3 regions of the Geobacillus sp. PLS 41 genome follow, and region 1 is predicted to be linked to each of the others. Evidence: riboswitches for the same ligand, from Rfam matches in the RefSeq annotation. Region 1 holds a riboswitch; each other region holds the start of a gene.
The links. A riboswitch is a leader RNA that binds a small molecule or an ion and turns the genes downstream of it on or off. The one in region 1 is predicted to bind cobalamin.

Region 1 (6,154 bases):
TTTCCAAAACCGGAGGAACTATTCTTTCAACGTGGACCATTCGTGCACACAAACATATGCCTTCAAGGCGGCCTTCTGTCCAGCGAGTGAGAAAATGATTGTACACAAATCGGCAACATCCTATGATGCTCCGGATATACGGTTCCTGTTCTTTTGTCGGATAGAGACGGACGGAACAGGCTTGGCGCATTCCAATCGTCAAGAAAATTATACCATATTGCGCTTCCTCCCACTCCTTTAAGGGGGAGAGGAGCACAAGATTTCTGTAATGAATAAGGGCGATTTTTTCCGTTGCCACAGAGGAAATGAACCAAAGCAAGAGCAGGCCGAACCGAGTCGACGCTGGGATGCGTCCGGTGTTGCCAAGAGTAGCTGTCGGATCAAGACATGGGAACAGAGCCAAGCTCGATCGAATAGGCAAAACGGAAGGCAGGTCGAGGTGCCCATTCACCAACGGAGCGATCATCCTGTACCGAAACAGTGCGATGTCGTGTCTCATCGACTTATCCATCTGGATCTCCTCCTCGTCTTTCCCACCATCCATATACATTTGAATGTCAATGACAAAGTCGTGAAACTTGATCAAATTTCCTCCCCATCTTTGAAACAAATGGAAATTTCCGCCCGAAACGGCTCCTCACCACAACATGTACTTGACAAGCAATACAGCTTCCTGCACAAAGATTTGAAAAAATCACTGATTTGTTGATTTTCCCTTACAAGCGTAAATGGGGTATGTTCAGAAAAAATCATGTACAACTTTTGGTGAAGAGCCTCCGAAACAATTCACAAAAAATTTAGCACACTCTTCAGAAAAGAGGGAAAAGGCTTTCTGAAAGAATGTACAAGAAACGGTGTTTTGTTTTCGCAGAAAAATTCCATGGGCAGCGCACTTTGCCCTCCACCCGGGGATGAAAATCACACGTCAGTCCTGCATTTTCACAAAAAACATATTTTTACATAAAATACTAATATTAACTCAAAAAATATCCCTGCTTACTATGCCGTTATGCCTCTTAAAACCCCTTCACAAAAACATTTCGGTTGAAAAAAACAAAAAATTCTTTTATTCTAAATTTTATACAACCAAATAATCAGTTCACGCAACAGGTGGTTCACACATGTGGTGAACCTTAAAAGGGAAGTTTGGTGAAAATCCAACACGGTCGCGCCACTGTGATGCAGAGCTGTTTATCACAATCCACTGTTTCATTTGAAATGGGAAGGAGATAAACAGCGATGAAGCTAAGTCAGGAGACCTGCCTGTTGTATGCACTTTCGACCTACGCGTCATAGGGAGGAGTGAGGACATATGATATTGAGGCACTTCACGTATCTCAATACAAGCTAGTTATACCCTCCTTCCGTTGGAAGAGGGTTTTTTGCTTGATTGGGATCAAATAACTGGAGGTGCTTCCACATGTTCATCCGCAGTTCAAATGTAGGGTATCCACGCATTGGGGAGAAAAGAGAATGGAAAAAGACGTTAGAATCGTTTTGGAATGGGCAGATCACCAAAGAACAATGCACCAAAATGATGGAAGCGATTCGACTTGATTCGATTCGTAAACAGATGGAGAAAGGAATCGATCTCATTCCAATTGGAGATTTTTCTTTATACGATCACGTATTAGATACAGCATTCATGTTTGGATATATTCCAGAGCAATTTCAACAAATAGACGATACACTTGAGCAATATTTTGCGATGGCACGCGGGACAAATGGGCAACATGCGCTTGAAATGACGAAATGGTTTAATACAAATTACCATTACATCGTGCCTGAAATTGGACAAACAAAGCCAAGATTAGTGGAGAATCGCCTATTGAAAGAATACAACCTTGTAAAAGAAACATTCGATTTAGAAACAAAACCTGTGTTGCTTGGACCGATTACGTTTCTTTTGCTTTCTAAGCAATACGATCGACACGAGTGGCGCAAACATCTCGCACGATTAGTTCCTGTTTATGTAGAATTATTCAAACAACTAAGCGAAGCGGGCGTGTCATTCGTCCAAATCGATGAACCGATTCTCGTCCAAGATATAGACGATGACATCGTCGATGCATTTCGTGATGTATATGAAGTTTTTCATCGCGGTGTACCAAATATAAACCTTATTTTACAAACATATTTTGATAGCGTGTCGCATTATCGTGAAATCGTTGCTTTACCTGTCGCAGGCATTGGGCTTGACTTTGTACATGATAATGGCGAAAACATGAAAAACATAAACACCTATGGATTTCCGAAAGATAAAATATTAGTTGCTGGGATTGTAGATGGCCGCAATGTATGGAAAAGTTCGCTTGCCCAAAAAGCGACGCTCCTTCACCATCTAGCAAACGTTGCTGAACAACTGATCATTCAACCGTCTTGCAGCTTACTGCACGTCCCTGTCACGACAAAACACGAACATTCACTGCCGCCGGAGCTCGCTGGGGCTTTATCATTTGCCGATGAAAAATTAGATGAAATACGTATGCTGACAGAATATATGAAAGGAAACACAACAATCGACAAGCTAATCCAATACGACGAACAAACAAACAGTAATTTAGCCAAGTTCCGCAAACAACAAGAACAAATAAACGAGATCACAGCCGTTCCGGTAAGCCGAACACCTTACAGCAAACGACGAAAGATACAACAATCACATTTGCAACTCCCGCTGTTGCCGACAACGACAATCGGCAGCTTCCCGCAGACGAGCGACGTGCGTCAAGCTCGGATGAAGTGGAAAAAAGGGGAATGGAACGATCATCAATATAAGTCCTTTATAAAGAAAGAAATCGCAAAATGGATCGACATTCAAGAGCAACTGCAGCTCGACGTGCTTGTCCATGGGGAATTTGAGCGCACAGATATGGTAGAATTTTTCGGTGAAAAGCTGCAAGGCATGGCATGCACGACAAACGGCTGGGTACAATCGTATGGATCACGTTGTGTTCGCCCGCCCATTATTTTTAGCCATGTGTCCTACCAACAACCGATGACCGTAGAAGAAACGGTATATGCCCAGTCGCTGACCCATAAACCTGTCAAAGGCATGCTGACAGGCCCTGTAACCATGTTAAACTGGTCGTTCGTTCGCGACGACATTCCACGAAAACATGTGCTGACACAGCTCGCCTTGGCCATTCGTGAAGAAGTGTTGCGCTTGGAAGCGAAAGGCATACGCATCATTCAAGTCGATGAACCAGCATTGCGGGAAGGATTGCCATTGAAAAAGGAAAAACACGCATCCTATTGGGAAGATGCCGTTATGGCGTTTCGTCTTGCTACCTCATCAGTGAAAGAGGAAACGCAAATTCATACCCATATGTGCTATTCACAGTTTGAACAGATGATGCATGTCATCGATAAACTTGATGCCGACGTCATTTCCATTGAATCATCGCGAAGCCATGGTGAGCTTATTGCTGCATTTGAAACATATGAGTACAAAAAAGAAATCGGCTTAGGGGTTTATGACATTCACAGCCCACGCATTCCGACAAAAAAAGAAATAAGCGAACAAATCGAGCGAGCGCTTCGCGTCCTTCGTCCAGAACAATTTTGGGTCAATCCCGATTGCGGATTAAAAACGCGAAAAGAAAAGGAAGCAATTGCCGCACTCAAAGCGATGGTGGAAGCCGCGCGCGAATACCGGGAGCGACTTTTGGCTTGCGGAGGGAAACCGTCATGGAAGTAAACGTCGAGCAATCAAAAACGATTCAAATGCGGCTCGTTTTGCCTTCTGATACGAACCATCTTGGCACGATTTTTGGCGGCACCGTTTTAGCGTATATTGATGAAATTGCAGCAATATCCGCCATGCGCCATGCACGAAAAGCGGTCGTCACCGTTTCGATCGACAAAGTTGATTTCATTTCGTCCGCGAAAGTAGGCGATATTTTAAAACTTGAAGCATTCGTCTACTCGACTGGACGCACATCCATGAAGGTATTCGTCAAAGTCGAAACAGAAGATTTATTTACAGGCGAACATCACTTGACCACTACATGCTTTTTGACGATGGTCGCCATCGATCAAAACAAAAAACCGACGCCTGTTCCAAAAGTCATCATTAGCGAACAGGAGGAACAAATCGTACAACTGTATCAGCAAAACAATAAGGTATAAATATTTATACCCCAGACTGTTGAAAAACGATTTTGTCAAGGACAAAATCGTTTTTTTTTTTGGCTCTTCACCACAACATGTACTTGACAAGCAATACGGTTTCCTGCACAAAGATGTGCAAAAATCACGGATTTGTTGATTTTCCCTCACAAGCGTAAATAGGGTATGTTCAGAAAAAATCAAGTACAACTTTTGGTGAAGAGCCTTTATGGTAAAATAGAAAATAGAAGTCCATAACCAAAGGGAGGAATGGCCATGTCCCGCGCACAACAATGGGTGCAATATTTCCTTTCGCACCGCCGTGTCACGCTGGAACTGATCCACAAAATCGACGAAGCGCATTATGATTACAAACCGACGCCGACCTCGATGACAGCGAAGCAGCTGGCGACGCATATGCTGTTCAGCTTCTACAATTTCGCTAATACGGCAAAACACGGCGATCCATCGCTGTTCCGGCAAAAAATCGAGGAGCCGGAGACGAATTTGGCCAAGCTGGCGGAAACATATACGGAAAAAACGAGGCAGCTCATCGAATCGATGAGCGATGACGACTTCGACCGGACGCTCGATTTAACATCGATTTTCGGCATTCAAATTCCAGCCAAGCAGTTGTTGCAAATGGCAATGGATCACGAAATTCATCATAAAGGCCAGCTGTTCGTCTACGTCCGCGGCATGGGGCATACGGACTTACCGCTGTTTGTGAAACGCGGTTAATCTTCCCCATTTTTGTTTCATCTAACTAAACGAGAAGCTTCTCCGTGAAAATAACAAAAAAGCCGGCTAAGAAACCCCTAGCCGGCTTTTCCTTTTTGGTTGAGGCGATTTAGTCAATCGAGCAGCTTCCGTCTGCGCACATTCCGCCTTCACCCGCCAACGACCGCAACGGGGAAGCTTGTTGTTCTTCCTCCCATACTTTCTCTAGCGCCCGCCGGAACACGTCAACCGGCTGGGCCCCCGAAATCGCATACTTCCCATTCAGCACGAAAAACGGCACGCCGCGGACGCCCAACGCCGCTGCTTCTTCCTCATCGCGGCGCACCTCTTTCGTATAACGACCACTTGCCAACACCTCCTCAGCTTCCGCCCGGTCAAGCCCGGTTGCTTCGGCGATCGCAAGCAGCACATCGCGGTCGCTGATTCGCTTTGACTCCGTGAAATATGCATAAAACAGCCGTTCCACCATTTCATTCAGCTTCCCTTTTTCCTTGGCATAATGAGCCAAACGGTGGGCGTCAAACGTATTCGTCGGCTTCATCGTCTCAAAGCGGAATGTCAATCCGACCGCTTCCGCCTGCCTGCCGATATCGGCATTGGCCCGCTTCGCTTCCTCGATTGAAATGCCGTATTTGTTAGCAATGATTTCGTGAATCGTCAATGGCGTTTCTTTTTTCGCATTCGGATCCAATTCAAAGCTGCGAAATACAACCTCAACATCTTCTCGGTGCGGAAACTGTTCAAGCGCCTGTTCCAAGCGACGTTTGCCGATATAGCAAAACGGGCAGACAAAATCGGACCATACTTCAATTTTCACGGCCATATCCTCCTCTACTTTTGACGCGCTTCCCCTCCATTGTAGCCCATTGCCGGTCGAATGGCTAACGAAAGGCATGGGGACGGACCCGCCCGCATACATTGTACTACCATGCTGTTGGGACAAGGAGGACAAAAACCGATGCATTCTCACGAACTAGGCGCCTTTCTATTGCGGATTGTCACCGGATTCATCTTTTTCGCCCATGGGTGGGTGAAATGGCAACGGGGGCTTGAGGCGGCAGCGGATTCGTTTGTTGCTATGGGCCTTCCCGGCTGGCTCGCCTACATCGTGACGATCATAGAGCTTGCTGGCGGCTGGGCGATGATGCTTGGCCTTGGCACACGCCCGATCGCCGCGGCATTTGCCGTCATCATGGTCGGGGCCATCGCCACGGCGAAAGTCGACGCCGGTTTGCTCGGCAACGGCCGGGAAACGGGCTATGAATTCAATCTCGCCTTGCTCGCTATGTCCGTATATTTGTGGCTG
Region 2 (6,154 bases), 740 kb from region 1:
CTTTTTGGTTTTTGACAGCGGTCAATGGATCATTGAAATAAATGTACTGCTCATCGTATCCCGTAATGAGCACCGCGTGTTCCCGGTACGTGATTTTGATCGGGCCTTGCGGGGTTTGCCATTCCCGAAAGGCAGAGGGAGGAAGAGGACGAAAGGTGGTGTTGGTGATCACCCAAACCGGTGTGCCTTTGGCCAAGTATGTATAGATGTTCTCAAACGATTGCCCTGTTAAGTCGATGATTTGGTTAGGCAAGTACCGCTCAGCCAACTGCTTGATCGGCTTATGGTACACGCCGTATCCAGGCTTCGATAACGTATACATATCGCCGACAAACCCTTCATTTGGGTGGCCGTAAAACACTTGGCCATTTCGCACTTGATACGGAGTAGGATTTTTCTTGATTTGTTTCGCCAACGTCATCTTATCGACGCGAATGCCGGCATGATTCAAGAGCATGGCCAAGCTGGTTACTTCGCATCCCCTCGGCAGTTCCGGAAGCTGAGACAAAAGGGGGGCGTCAATCAGGACGGATGTCCTTAGCGCTTGTTTCTTTGAAGAGGCAACTGATCGATTCGCCTCCTTTGCTTGATTGCTGGGGGACGGATTGGTTTCTCTGCTGTTTCTGTTCTGTATGAAGGCTTTGATGGCATCGCCTGTCTGGGCCGAACTTGCATAATAGGATAATGAGGCGGCCAATAGCAAGAAACAGGAAATATACAATCCGAGCGACAGTTGATCCATCCTCCCGTTTAGAGGTCTTCTCAAGAGAACAAAACAAAGGGAAACGATGAGAAAAGTCAAAAAAAGGATAAACGCTAACAAGCCATTCTCAACTCCTTTATAACACGTGTGTGTTTTTATAGTAACAGATCGATGTGCAAAAATGGTGAAATTCACACTTTCTCCATATTTTATCGTTAATATTATGAGAAACTGAAAATCTTGCAAGCAGTTTTCCTGAAAAAATGGAAACAGATTGTTTTTGAAACTTGATGTTGTGTACGATAGAATGAAAGTGTCTTTGTATAAATCATTTTAGTTTTAAACAAAAAGGTTTTTGGTGTTGTTTTTGGATTCTTCTTAGCAAAGTGGGGGGACAATCATCGCCATGTGCGGTTTTATTGGCTGTATTCATGATCGCCCAAGAGCGATTGAGCAAACATGGAAAACAACGTTGGTGGAGATGAACCGCCTGATTACCCATCGCGGCCCCGACGATGAGGGGTATTTTTTTGATGACTACGTGAGTTTTGGTTTTCGGCGTTTGAGCATCATCGATCTGGAGGCGGGACATCAGCCGCTGTCTTATGAAAACGATCGATATTGGATCATTTTTAACGGGGAAATTTACAACTATCTTGAATTGCGGGAAGAGCTGGCGGCGAAAGGATATTCGTTTGCGACGCATTCGGATACCGAGGTGATTGTTGCCCTTTACAGCGCGGAAAAAGAAAAAGCGGTCGAAAAGCTGCGCGGGATGTTTGCGTTTGTCATTTGGGACAAGCAAGAGAAAACGGTGTTTGCGGCGCGGGATCCGTTCGGCATTAAGCCGTTTTTTTATGCGGAGCAAGGAGATCGCACGTTTTTCGCTTCGGAAAAGAAAAGCATCTTGCTGGCCCTCAGACAGGAATCGCCAAACGGTGATTCCCTGCAGCATTATTTAACATTCCAATATGTCCCTGAGCCGCTGACGATGTCGGCCGGCATTTACAAGCTGGAGCCGGGGCATTATCTCAAGAAAAAAGTCGGAAAACCGCTCACCATTCATCGTTATTGGAAGGCATCCTTCGAGCCCATTCGCCAATCGGAAGAGGAGCTTGTAAAGAAAATCCGCGATGCGCTGTTTGATTCGGTCAACGTCCATATGCGCAGCGATGTGCCGGTCGGTGCGTTTTTGTCGGGAGGCATTGATTCATCGTTCATCGTCGCCATCGCGAAACAATTCCATCCGCACCTGAAGACATTTTCCGTCGGGTTTGAGCGGGAAGGGTTCAGTGAAATCGATGTCGCAAAAGAAACCGCAGAGAAGCTTGGGGTAGACAACATTAGCTATGTCATCTCACCGCAGGAGTATATGGAAGAGCTGCCGAAAATTATGTGGCATATGGACGATCCGCTTGCCGATCCTGCGGCTGTGCCGCTGTATTTTGTCGCTCGTGAGGCGAGAAAGCATGTCACGGTTGTGCTTTCCGGCGAGGGGGCGGACGAGCTGTTTGGCGGCTACAACATTTACCGCGAACCAGAGTCGTTGCGGCTGTTTGCGCGCATGCCAAACATCGTAAAAGCGGTGTTGCGGGTGATCGCGAAGATGCTTCCGGACGGAATGAAAGGAAAAAGCTTTTTGGAGCGCGGCACGACGCCGCTTGAAGAACGGTATGTCGGCAATGCGAAAATCTATAGCGAAAAGGAAAAAGCGGCGTTGCTCAAAACGTACCAAGAGGGGCGCGAATATACGGCGGTGACGGCTCCTTTTTACCGCGAAACGCTTCATTACCCACCCGTCAACCGGATGCAGTATATTGATCTTCATACATGGCTAAGGGGCGATATTTTAGTCAAAGCGGACAAAATGACGATGGCCCATTCGCTTGAGCTGCGCGTTCCCTTTTTAGACAAAAAGGTATTTGAGGTTGCTATGCAAATCGCCCCTGACATGAAAACAGCCAACGGCACGACGAAATATATTTTGCGCAAAGCGGCCGAGGGCATCGTACCGGATCATGTGTTAAACCGGAAAAAATTAGGGTTTCCCGTGCCGATTCGCCACTGGCTGAAAAACGAAATGTATGACTGGGCGAGACAGCTCATCCACGAAAGCGAAACTGATCATCTGTTCCATAAGGACGTGCTCTATCGGCTGCTGGATGAACATGCCCGCCACAAGGCGGACCACAGCCGCAAGCTGTGGACGGTCTTGGCGTTTATGGTTTGGCATCAAGTGTATGTGGAAAAGAAGTACGATTTTGCTTCATCCGCACAAAGCGAGGAGCGGCCAGCGTCTGTTTTGGAGGCGTAGCAGGGAAACGACAGGGCGTTCTAAGGGCGACACCTAGAACGCCTTTTTCGATGGTGCGGACAGTTTCCTTGCCTTTGGCGAAGCGAAAGAGAAAATTTGCTTTCTCCCGCTCTTGCAATTTTCCCGGTTTTGGTATATGCTTGTTCCATCAGGATGCTAAACTACTATATATTGGTTTTGAGGTCTTTTTTTACAACTACATATTGTTCTGCTAAGCAACGGTGTCCATCAGGACTTAATAGGGAATCCGGTGTGAATCCGGAACTGCCCCCGCAACTGTATGTGCGGACGAAATGGGATGGCCACTGGCGGCAAGAGCCATTCAGCGCGCCGCTGGGAAGGACCCAAAGTAGGACGATGCACGAGTCAGGAGACCTGCCTTGCTTGGAACGTTTCATGTTCTTCGGGGTGTGAGAAGATGAAACGATAGGGGAAAAGAACAAGGGGTTCGTCTGCCTTTTTCCGTCTGTCGTTTCATCCGCTCGCCTGCCCGAGCGGATTTTTTTATGGAGGAGGGAAGAAACGAATGACCACATTGACGAAAACGGTCATCCTCGATGATCAAGGGAAGTCGGTTTCGTTTTCACGTGAAGAGTTTGCGGCGCTGATTGAGCAAGCCGCGGCTGGATTCGGCCGTCTGTCGCTTGATGAATACGTCGAGCGTGTTTGGCAGCTTCTTAGCCGAAAGGAGTCCGTCACGGTAGAACAGCTGCACCAAACGGCTATTTTGGAAGGACTTTCTTACATTGATGAAGAAGAGCCGGACTGGACGTTTGTGTGCGCCCGGCTGTATTTGCGGCAATTGTACCGTGAAGCGGCGCGGCAGCGCGGGTACGATGAACGCGAGCGGTATGGCGATTTCTACTCGCTGCTTGTTGCGCTGACGGAACAAGGGGTGTACAGTCCGTTCTTGCTTGAACGTTATACGAAAGAAGAAGTCGACGCCATCGGTGCGTTTCTTGATCCGGAGAAGGACAAGCTGTTTACGTACATTGGGCTGCGCACGCTCGCGGACCGGTATTTGGCGCGCGATTATGAGCGGCGGTTGTATGAATTGCCGCAGGAGCGGTTTTTGGTCATTGCCATGACGCTCATGGCGAATGAACCGCAAAAGCAGCGGCTTGCGCTCGTGAAGGAAGCGTATTGGGCGTTAAGCAACTTATACATGACCGTGGCGACGCCGACGCTTGCCAACGCTGGGAAGTCGTACGGCCAGCTCTCAAGCTGCTTTGTCGATACGGTCGATGACAGCTTGCAAGGAATTTATGACAGCAACACCGACATCGCCAATTTGTCGAAATCGGGCGGCGGCATCGGCGTCTATTTAGGCAAAATCCGTTCGCGCGGCAGCGACATTAAAGGGTTCAAAGGGGTCTCTTCCGGCGTCATCCCGTGGATGAAGCAGCTGAACAATACAGCGGTGAGCGTCGATCAACTGGGACAGCGAAAGGGAGCCATTTCCGTCTATTTGGATGTGTGGCATAAAGACATTTTTGCGTTTCTCGATGCGCGGCTCAACAACGGCGACGAACGGCTGCGGACGCATGATTTGTTCACCGGCGTTTGCATCCCTGATTTGTTCATGGAGCAAGTCGAACAGCGCGGCGACTGGTACTTGTTTGATCCGCATGAAGTGCGGAAGGTGATGGGGTTTAGCTTGGAAGATTTTTATGATGAGGAAAAAGGGAGCGGCAGCTTTCGGGAAAAATATTGGCAATGCGTCAACGAACCAAGGCTGTCGAAAGAAAAAGTGCCGGCGATCGACGTGATGAAAAGCATTATGCGCAGCCAGCTCGAGTCGGGGACGCCGTTTATGTTTTACCGCGATGAAGTGAACCGGCAAAATCCGAATCGCCATCTCGGGATGATCTACTGCAGCAACCTTTGCACGGAAATCGCGCAAAACCAAAGCCCGACAGTGACGAAGCGGCAATATGTGAAAGACGGGACGATCATCATTGAGAAAATCCCAGGCGATTTTGTCGTCTGCAACTTATCGTCGATCAACTTGGCGCGGGCGGTGACCGACGGCGTTTTGGCGCGGCTGATCCCGATTCAAATGCGGATGCTCGATAATGTCATTGATTTAAACAATATCCCTGTGCTGCAAGCCGGCCTGACGAATCAAAAATACCGCGCTGTCGGGCTTGGAACCTTTGGCTGGCATCATTTGTTGGCGTTAAAAGGCATTCGCTGGGAGTCGGACGAAGCGGTCCGCTATGCCGACGAGCTGTATGAAACGATCGCGTATTTGGCGATTCAAGCGAGCATGGAGCTCGCCAAAGAGAAAGGGAGCTACCCGGCGTTTCCAGGATCGGATTGGCAGACAGGCGCTTATTTTGAGCGGCGCGGCTACGAAAGCCACGGTGAATTGGATTGGGATCGGCTGAAGCAAGACGTGGCCCGCTATGGGATGCGAAACGGCTATGTGATGGCGGTGGCGCCGAACGCCTCGACGTCGATCATCGCCGGCAGTACAGCGAGCATTGACCCGATTTTCTTAAAAGTGTACGCCGAGGAAAAGAAAGATTATAAGATTCCCGTTACGGTGCCGGATTTAAACGAACAGACGACATGGTATTACAAATCGGCGTACCATATCGACCAGCGCTGGAGCATCAAGCAAAACGCCGCCCGCCAGCGCCATATCGACCAAGCCATCTCCTTTAACTTCTACGTCGTGAACACGATTAAGGCAAAAGAGCTGCTCGATTTGCATTTGACGGCGTGGAAGTCGGGGCTGAAAACGACGTATTACGTGCGTTCGACATCGGGGACGATCGACGAGTGCGATTCTTGCGCGAGCTGACGGTCTTCCCCCGGACGTTGCCGATTCCGGGGAAAGATTCACGCCGAAGCTTAGCTGAAAGGGAGGAATGGATCATGACAATCAGCTTAGTCAAACGGCCGATTATGGATCCAGAGGCGCCGAACCGTTCGACGGGCATCATCAACGGCCGCTGCTCGAATGTGTTGAACTGGGACGATATCGCCTACCCATGGGCGTATGCGAAATATAAGCGAATGCTCGCCAACTTTTGGACACCGTTTGAAATCAATATGGCCCAAGATGTGAAGCAGTTTCCGCAGCTGACCGACCGCGAGCAGGATGCGTTTTTGAAAATCATCGGTCTTTT
Region 3 (6,154 bases), 1.6 Mb from region 1:
GCCTCCTTTTTCTCAAATGATACACCGAATCGGGTCAAATGGGAACGATTTTCGTTTTTATTAACCATAATAACATTATGTAAACAATAAGCTCCCCCTGGCTCCCTGAAGGCCGGTCAATGGCGGGGCAGACGACGGCAGGCGGCAATGCGGCCAGGGCGGTCTGGATAATCGGTGAACAGGCCGTCAACGCCCATGGCGCATAGGCGAGCGAGATCGTGTGGTTCATTGACGGTATAGACGTGAACAATGAGCCCGCGGCCATGGGCGGCGCGCACCCACTCTTCGGTGACGGCCGAAAGCGGCAAGCCGATGCCATCGGCATAGACGGCGATTTGTTGCAGCAGCTCGTCGCGGCCGCTGTGCGCTTCCTTCTCGCCGACCAATTGAATGAGCCGAATGCCGTGCGGGATGAGCGGCCGGAGCGCTTGCAAGCTTTCCGGGTGGAACGATTGAAACATGACGCGGCGCTGTTGCAGGAAACCGTGTTTTTTCAATAGATGGACGACCGCCTCTTCGATGCCGGGCTGTTTCGTTTCGATGTACAACGGGGCTTCCACACGCTCCGCTTTCAGCATCTGAATCACCTCATCAAGCGTCGGGATGCGCTCGCCGGCAAAGCGTGGATGAAACCACGACCCGGCATCCAGCCGCCTCAGTTCAGCGAACGAAAAATCATTTACCCGCCACGGAGCACGGCGCGGGTAGACCGTTTCGGCATTTGTCGTCCGGGCGAGCGTCGCATCATGCAGAGCAACGAGCTTCCCGTCTTTGGCTGCGCGCACATCGACTTCGATATAGTCCGCCTGCATGCGGGCGGCAAGGCGGTAGGATGAGAGCGTATGCTCCGGCGCGTATCCGGACGCGCCGCGGTGGGCGATGACGGCGGTTTTCGGCTGGCTGGATGGCTGCCAGGCAGCCGCGGCCGCTAAGACGATCGGCAACGATAACAAAAACAATGTGCAAAGATAGAAGCGAAAAACCGTGATCCGGCGCATATACATCTCTCCCCTTCCAGTTATCATATCGGGAAAACAAGTGCGAGGGAAAAACGAGGTGATATAGTGGGGAAAGGATGCTTGTACCGATAGTTTCGCACATCAAGCAAAGGGATATTCAGTTTGATGCATAAAGTGCGTTATCATGCCGCATACTGTAAACGACAACAAAACGTTGGGCTATAGCCAAGCGGTAAGGCAACGGACTTTGACTCCGTGATGCGCTGGTTCGAGATCCAGCTAGCCCAGCTGAACGTCTGGTCAAACCGGAGGGGCTTTGAGCCGGTGAAAACGGTCTCCGCTATATATCGGCGCGGGGCCGTTTTTTATGGTTTCAATGCGATCGGTGGAATACATCGAAGCGATTAACCGCCACACAATGGTTTGGTTCACATCGCCGCGTTCGTGTCAGTCGTTCGAATGAAAGATCGTCGACAAAAAACTGCTGAGGCAGAAGGATTTTGGCGAATGACGGCGAATGCAAAACATGAAAGGGGAGAGCGACAATGAAAACAGCCGATTTATGCGATCAATTTTTAGACGAGTTGCAAGTATGCGAGTTGCCGTTCCAATCGTACGGCGGAAAGCGGGCGTTTTCCGGGCCGATTGCGACGGTCGATGTGTTTGAAGACAACGTCCTTGTCCGAGAAGCGCTGGAGACGGTGCCGCCGGGGACGGTGCTCGTGGTCGATGGAAAAGGCTCGCGCCGCGTCGCGCTATTAGGCGACCGGCTGGCGCAAATCGCTTGCGAGAGGGGGCTTGCTGGCGTCATCATCCACGGCTGCATCCGCGATTCAGCGGAAATTGGCGCCATGCCGATTGGCGTGATGGCGATCGGCACATGCCCGGTGAAAAGCAAAAAAGAGGGAAAAGGCTCACGCGACGTTGCGCTCGAGTTTGGCGGCGTCCGCTGGGAGCCAGGGGCGTACGTGTACGCTGATGCGGACGGCGTTGTCGTCGCCAACAAAGATTTGTTGGCGAAAAATGGTTGACGGCTGCGGTTGAGTCTCGTTCAATACAACGAACAGGTTGAGGCGATGGAGATGGAATGGCAGGAAGTGCGTTCATTGTATCCAAATCAATTTGTGAAATTACAAGTATTAAAGTCCCATTTAGAGGGAGATCAAGAAATCATTGAAGAGGTGGCTGTTATCGGAACGGTTTCGGACAAGGATGCAACTCGTGAGTTGCTGCAATCGAAAGGGAATCAGCTTGTTTATCATACTAGCCACAAGGAGATTGTTTTAAAAGTTCGGGGAGCGATTGGCCTGAGAGGGAAATTTCATTATGCAGATTGAATATCGTGAAGGCTTGCTGTTTGCATCGATCGAAATCGTTTATCAAGGAAGGTCTAAGTTGATTCATAATATGGTGATTGATACTGGTGCGGCGAAAACAGTGATTTCTCAAAATGCAGTAGAAGATATTCATTTGCGGGTAGAGCCGGGCGATCGTATTGTGGCTTATTACGGAATCGGTGGGAAAGAGTACGCGTTTACAAAAAAATTAGACTGTATTCAGCTAGATTCTTTCCAGCTAAGAGAGTATGAAATTGATTTTAGCGGGATGGACTATGAGGGGATTAACGGTTTGTTAGGATTGGATATATTGCTGGGCGCTGGATTTGTCTTAGACCTGGACAAGTTGGAGATGTATCGTTCTGGTTGAAATGGAACGCCCGCTCGAAATGCCAAAAAGAAGGAAAAGGCGCCCGCGACGTTGCGCTCGAGTTTGGCGGCGTCCGCTGGGAGCCAGGGGCGTACGTGTACGCTGATGCGGACGGCGTTGTCGTCGCCAACAAAGATTTGTCGGCAAAAAACGGTTGACGGCAACGCATTGGTTGTACTACGATGAAAACGGATGCTTGTTCCATGACAGCGCATATATGGCGGTAAGACAAACAAGGTGCCTAGCCCGCTTAGGGCTTGGGTGAAAAAGGGAAGCTCGGTGAAAATCCGGCACGGTGCCCGCCACTGTGATGGGGAGCTTTGCGGCAACAAGTCACTGAAGGATGCTTCGGGAAGACGCCGCCAAGCGATGATCCTAAGTCAGGAGACCTGCCTTGTTTGGATCGGACGGATGCCTACGGGACTATAGGCAGACGTGCGGGAGAATGACGGCTTTAGGGGCCCTGTTTGGGCCGTTTACGGCTTTCGTATACATTTTTCTGCACCTCTGCTGTAGAGGTGCTTTTTCTTTTGTCGAAAAACCGTCCGTCTGCCGCATTTCATTCTACCATTCTAGCAAAAGGGGGGATTTGGTGGCGACGTGGGATTTGCGGGGAATGAAGCATCATGTGCTCATTTGCAACGGAGGGACGTGCCTCCGCCATGGCGGAGATGACGTGACAACCGCGGTGCGCGAGGAAATCGCCCGCCTTGGGCTTGACGACGCTGTCCATACAACAAGGACGCGCTGCAACGGACGCTGTCAAGATGCGTGTGTGATGATCGTCTACCCGGATGGCGTCTGGTACCGGTTGATGACACCGGAGAAGGCAAAAGAGGTCGTCCATCGCCATTTGCAAAACGGCGAGCCGCTTCGCGCGTGGGCGACGTATGAATACCGTGAAGACGGGTTGACCCGTCTTGGTGGGACGGAGTCGGTTATTGGCGTTCGAAAGAGGAGGACGTAATGATGGAATGGGCCAGTTATGTAATGTTAGCGATATTTCTCGGCATGCGTCATGGGATGGACAGCGACCATGTCGCGGCCATTGCGGATATGGTCGGAAGCGAGTCGCGGCGAAGACAGCAGTTGGCGCTCGGAATCATGTACGCTATTGGACACGGAGCAATCGTGTTTGTCATGGGGGTGGCGGCGCTCATGGTCGGCGCCCGGCTTTCCGAGTCGTCAGCCGCCGCCATTGAGCTCTTAGTTGGCGTTACGCTTGTGCTTCTTGGCGGGATGATGCTTTTTTCTCTTTTTCGGCGGGGTGAGGTGAAAAGCCGGTTTCAGCTCCTTTATGAGTTCGGCCATACGGTTACTCGATGGCTGCGGGGAAGGCGGGAAATGGACAGTTGCCGTTCTTTTTCGCATGTTGGTTGGGCTGGCGCCTTGATCATCGGCATCATTCATGGCATTGGCGTCGAAAGCCCGACCCAGCTAGCCATTATCACCCACGCGGTCGGAAAAGTGCGTGTGAGCGCCGCTGTCCTTCAGCTTGTGCTGTTTGTCGCCGGCTTGCTCATTGCGACGATTGCTACAGCGGCTGGATTATCGTGGGGATTTTGGAAAGCAAAGCAGCGGGAACGACTGTTTTATGTCCTTGGTGCGGTCACAGGGATTTACAGCATATGGTTAGGGATGTCGATGATAATCGAGATATGGAGAGGGGGGCTGTAAAGTGGGCGGCAAATTGCTCATTGTCGGCTTTGGCCCGGGAAGCGTCGACCATATGACGAAACGGGCTCGGGAAGCGATTGAAGAAAGCGACGTCATCATTGGCTACAAAACGTACATCGAACTTGTGCGCGATCTCATTGCTGGAAAAGAGATCATTAGCACGGGCATGACCGAAGAAGTGAGCCGCGCCCAAGCGGCGGTGAAGTGGGCCGAGCGCGGCAAAACGGTCGCCGTCATTTCAAGCGGCGACGCCGGGTTGTACGGCATGGCGGGGCTCGTGTATGAAGTGTTGATCGAAAAAGGGTGGACGAAAGCGAGTCCGATTGAAGTCGAAGTCATCCCCGGCATTTCCGCCATTCATTCGTGCGCTGCATTGCTTGGGGCGCCGATTATGCACGATGCGTGTACGATCAGCTTGAGCGACCATTTGACGCCGTGGGAGCTGATTGAAAAGCGGATTGACGCCGCGGCGGCGGCCGATTTTGTCATTGCGTTGTACAATCCGAAAAGCGGGCGGCGCACTCGGCAGATTGTGGAGGCGCAACGCATCCTGCTCCGCCATCGTGCGCCGACAACGCCCGTTGGACTCGTGAAAAGTGCGTACCGCGAACGGCAGCATATCGTTCTCACCGACTTGGCGCATATGCTGGACCATGAGATCGGCATGTTGACGACGGTGATTATCGGCAACTCAACGACATTCGTCCATGACGGCGTGATGATCACGCCGCGCGGCTACCAGCGCAAGTATCAACTAGCAGCCGCCGTCCAGCCGCTCAAACCGCATGAACGGCTGCGCAAAGAGGCAGAGCCATGGGCGCTCGACCAGACGAAGCCGCTGAGAGAGCCGGATGAAGGGAACGGAGGAGCGCTTCAGCCGTTTGCTACAGCTGCCTCCGCTTTCGACGACGAGAAAGACCGTGGTTTTGCCGCCGTTGCGGTTTTGCCGCCAGCTGTGGACGCGGCGGCGAAGGAAGCTGGATTGGCACCGGCAGCTTCCGCTTTTCCGCTGCCGGAGGAGCCATTCGCCCAAACGGAAAACCGGCCGTCATCCGCTCTGTTGCATCGGGTGAGAGAAACAGCGGAGGACGCGCTTGCAGCATTGGAAAGAAGAACGACAAAGAAGGCGTCCGCCGTGCTGTTCGAAGCGGCAGTGAGCCCAGGGGTGGCCAATAAACAGTTCACCCCGGAACAGCTCATCGCGCTCGCCGAAGCGGTCGGACCGGACGGGAAAATGACGTACACGCCGGATCATTATATCAAAATCGAGCGGGTGACAGAGGATCCAAAAGGGCTTGTCGATCGGCTCGCTGCTGTCGGACTGATGGTGATGCCGGTTGGTGATGTGCTGACGGTGAAGGCATGCGACTTTTGCGATGGAGAGAAAAAAGACGCGATTCCATATGCCGAGGAATTGGCGCGGCGATTTGGGGGCATGGCGCTGCCGAAAGAGTTGAAGCTTGGCATCAACGGCTGCGGCATGGCATGCTACGGCGCGGTGCGCGAAGACATCGGGCTTGTGTACCGGAAAGGGAAATTTGACTTGTTTTTAGGCGGGAAAACGGTCGGCCGCAACGCCCATCCTGGCCAGCTCGTTGCGGAAGGCATCCCGCCGGAAGAGATGGTGGCCATTGTGGCGGACATCATTGAACAGTACAAAGAACATGCTCATCCGAACGAACGATTTCATAAGTTTTTTGCCCGCGTGAAACAAATCGGCCGCTTTTCGTACGAGGAGGCCAAGACGGCGGCGAAGATCGAAACGCCGGCATGCGGTGAGTAACCTCGGATGGAGCGATATAAGAGAGGAG

Region 2: another riboswitch for cobalamin. It lies ahead of ACVX3G_RS15715 (ribonucleoside-diphosphate reductase subunit alpha); the one in region 1 lies ahead of metE (5-methyltetrahydropteroyltriglutamate--homocysteine S-methyltransferase).
Region 3: another riboswitch for cobalamin. It lies ahead of ACVX3G_RS11310 ((2Fe-2S) ferredoxin domain-containing protein); the one in region 1 lies ahead of metE (5-methyltetrahydropteroyltriglutamate--homocysteine S-methyltransferase).

Annotation. Positions count from the first base shown of each region.
Region 1 is NZ_CM151395.1:360,908-367,061, forward strand. Features, by position in the region: gene ACVX3G_RS01635 (helix-turn-helix domain-containing protein) at 1-451, opposite strand, end outside; partial or broken gene ACVX3G_RS01640 (helix-turn-helix domain-containing protein) at 434-511, opposite strand; cobalamin riboswitch at 1,092-1,281, shown strand; gene metE (5-methyltetrahydropteroyltriglutamate--homocysteine S-methyltransferase) at 1,421-3,697, shown strand; gene ACVX3G_RS01650 (acyl-CoA thioesterase) at 3,688-4,128, shown strand; gene ACVX3G_RS01655 (DinB family protein) at 4,384-4,848, shown strand; gene ACVX3G_RS01660 (DsbA family oxidoreductase) at 4,958-5,665, opposite strand; gene ACVX3G_RS01665 (DoxX family protein) at 5,807-6,154, shown strand, end outside.
Region 2 is NZ_CM151395.1:3,138,297-3,144,450, reverse strand. Features, by position in the region: gene ACVX3G_RS15725 (C39 family peptidase) at 1-823, opposite strand, end outside; gene asnB (asparagine synthase (glutamine-hydrolyzing)) at 1,110-3,017, shown strand; cobalamin riboswitch at 3,219-3,414, shown strand; gene ACVX3G_RS15715 (ribonucleoside-diphosphate reductase subunit alpha) at 3,544-5,826, shown strand; gene ACVX3G_RS15710 (ribonucleotide-diphosphate reductase subunit beta) at 5,901-6,154, shown strand, end outside.
Region 3 is NZ_CM151395.1:2,267,114-2,273,267, forward strand. Features, by position in the region: gene ACVX3G_RS11280 (glycerophosphodiester phosphodiesterase family protein) at 117-998, opposite strand; tRNA gene ACVX3G_RS11285 (tRNA-Gln) at 1,175-1,247, shown strand; gene rraA (ribonuclease E activity regulator RraA) at 1,505-1,990, shown strand; gene ACVX3G_RS11295 (hypothetical protein) at 2,042-2,296, shown strand; gene ACVX3G_RS11300 (retropepsin-like aspartic protease) at 2,286-2,666, shown strand; partial or broken gene ACVX3G_RS11305 (RraA family protein) at 2,684-2,824, shown strand; cobalamin riboswitch at 2,885-3,077, shown strand; gene ACVX3G_RS11310 ((2Fe-2S) ferredoxin domain-containing protein) at 3,259-3,633, shown strand; gene ACVX3G_RS11315 (HoxN/HupN/NixA family nickel/cobalt transporter) at 3,636-4,343, shown strand; gene cobJ (precorrin-3B C(17)-methyltransferase) at 4,345-6,126, shown strand.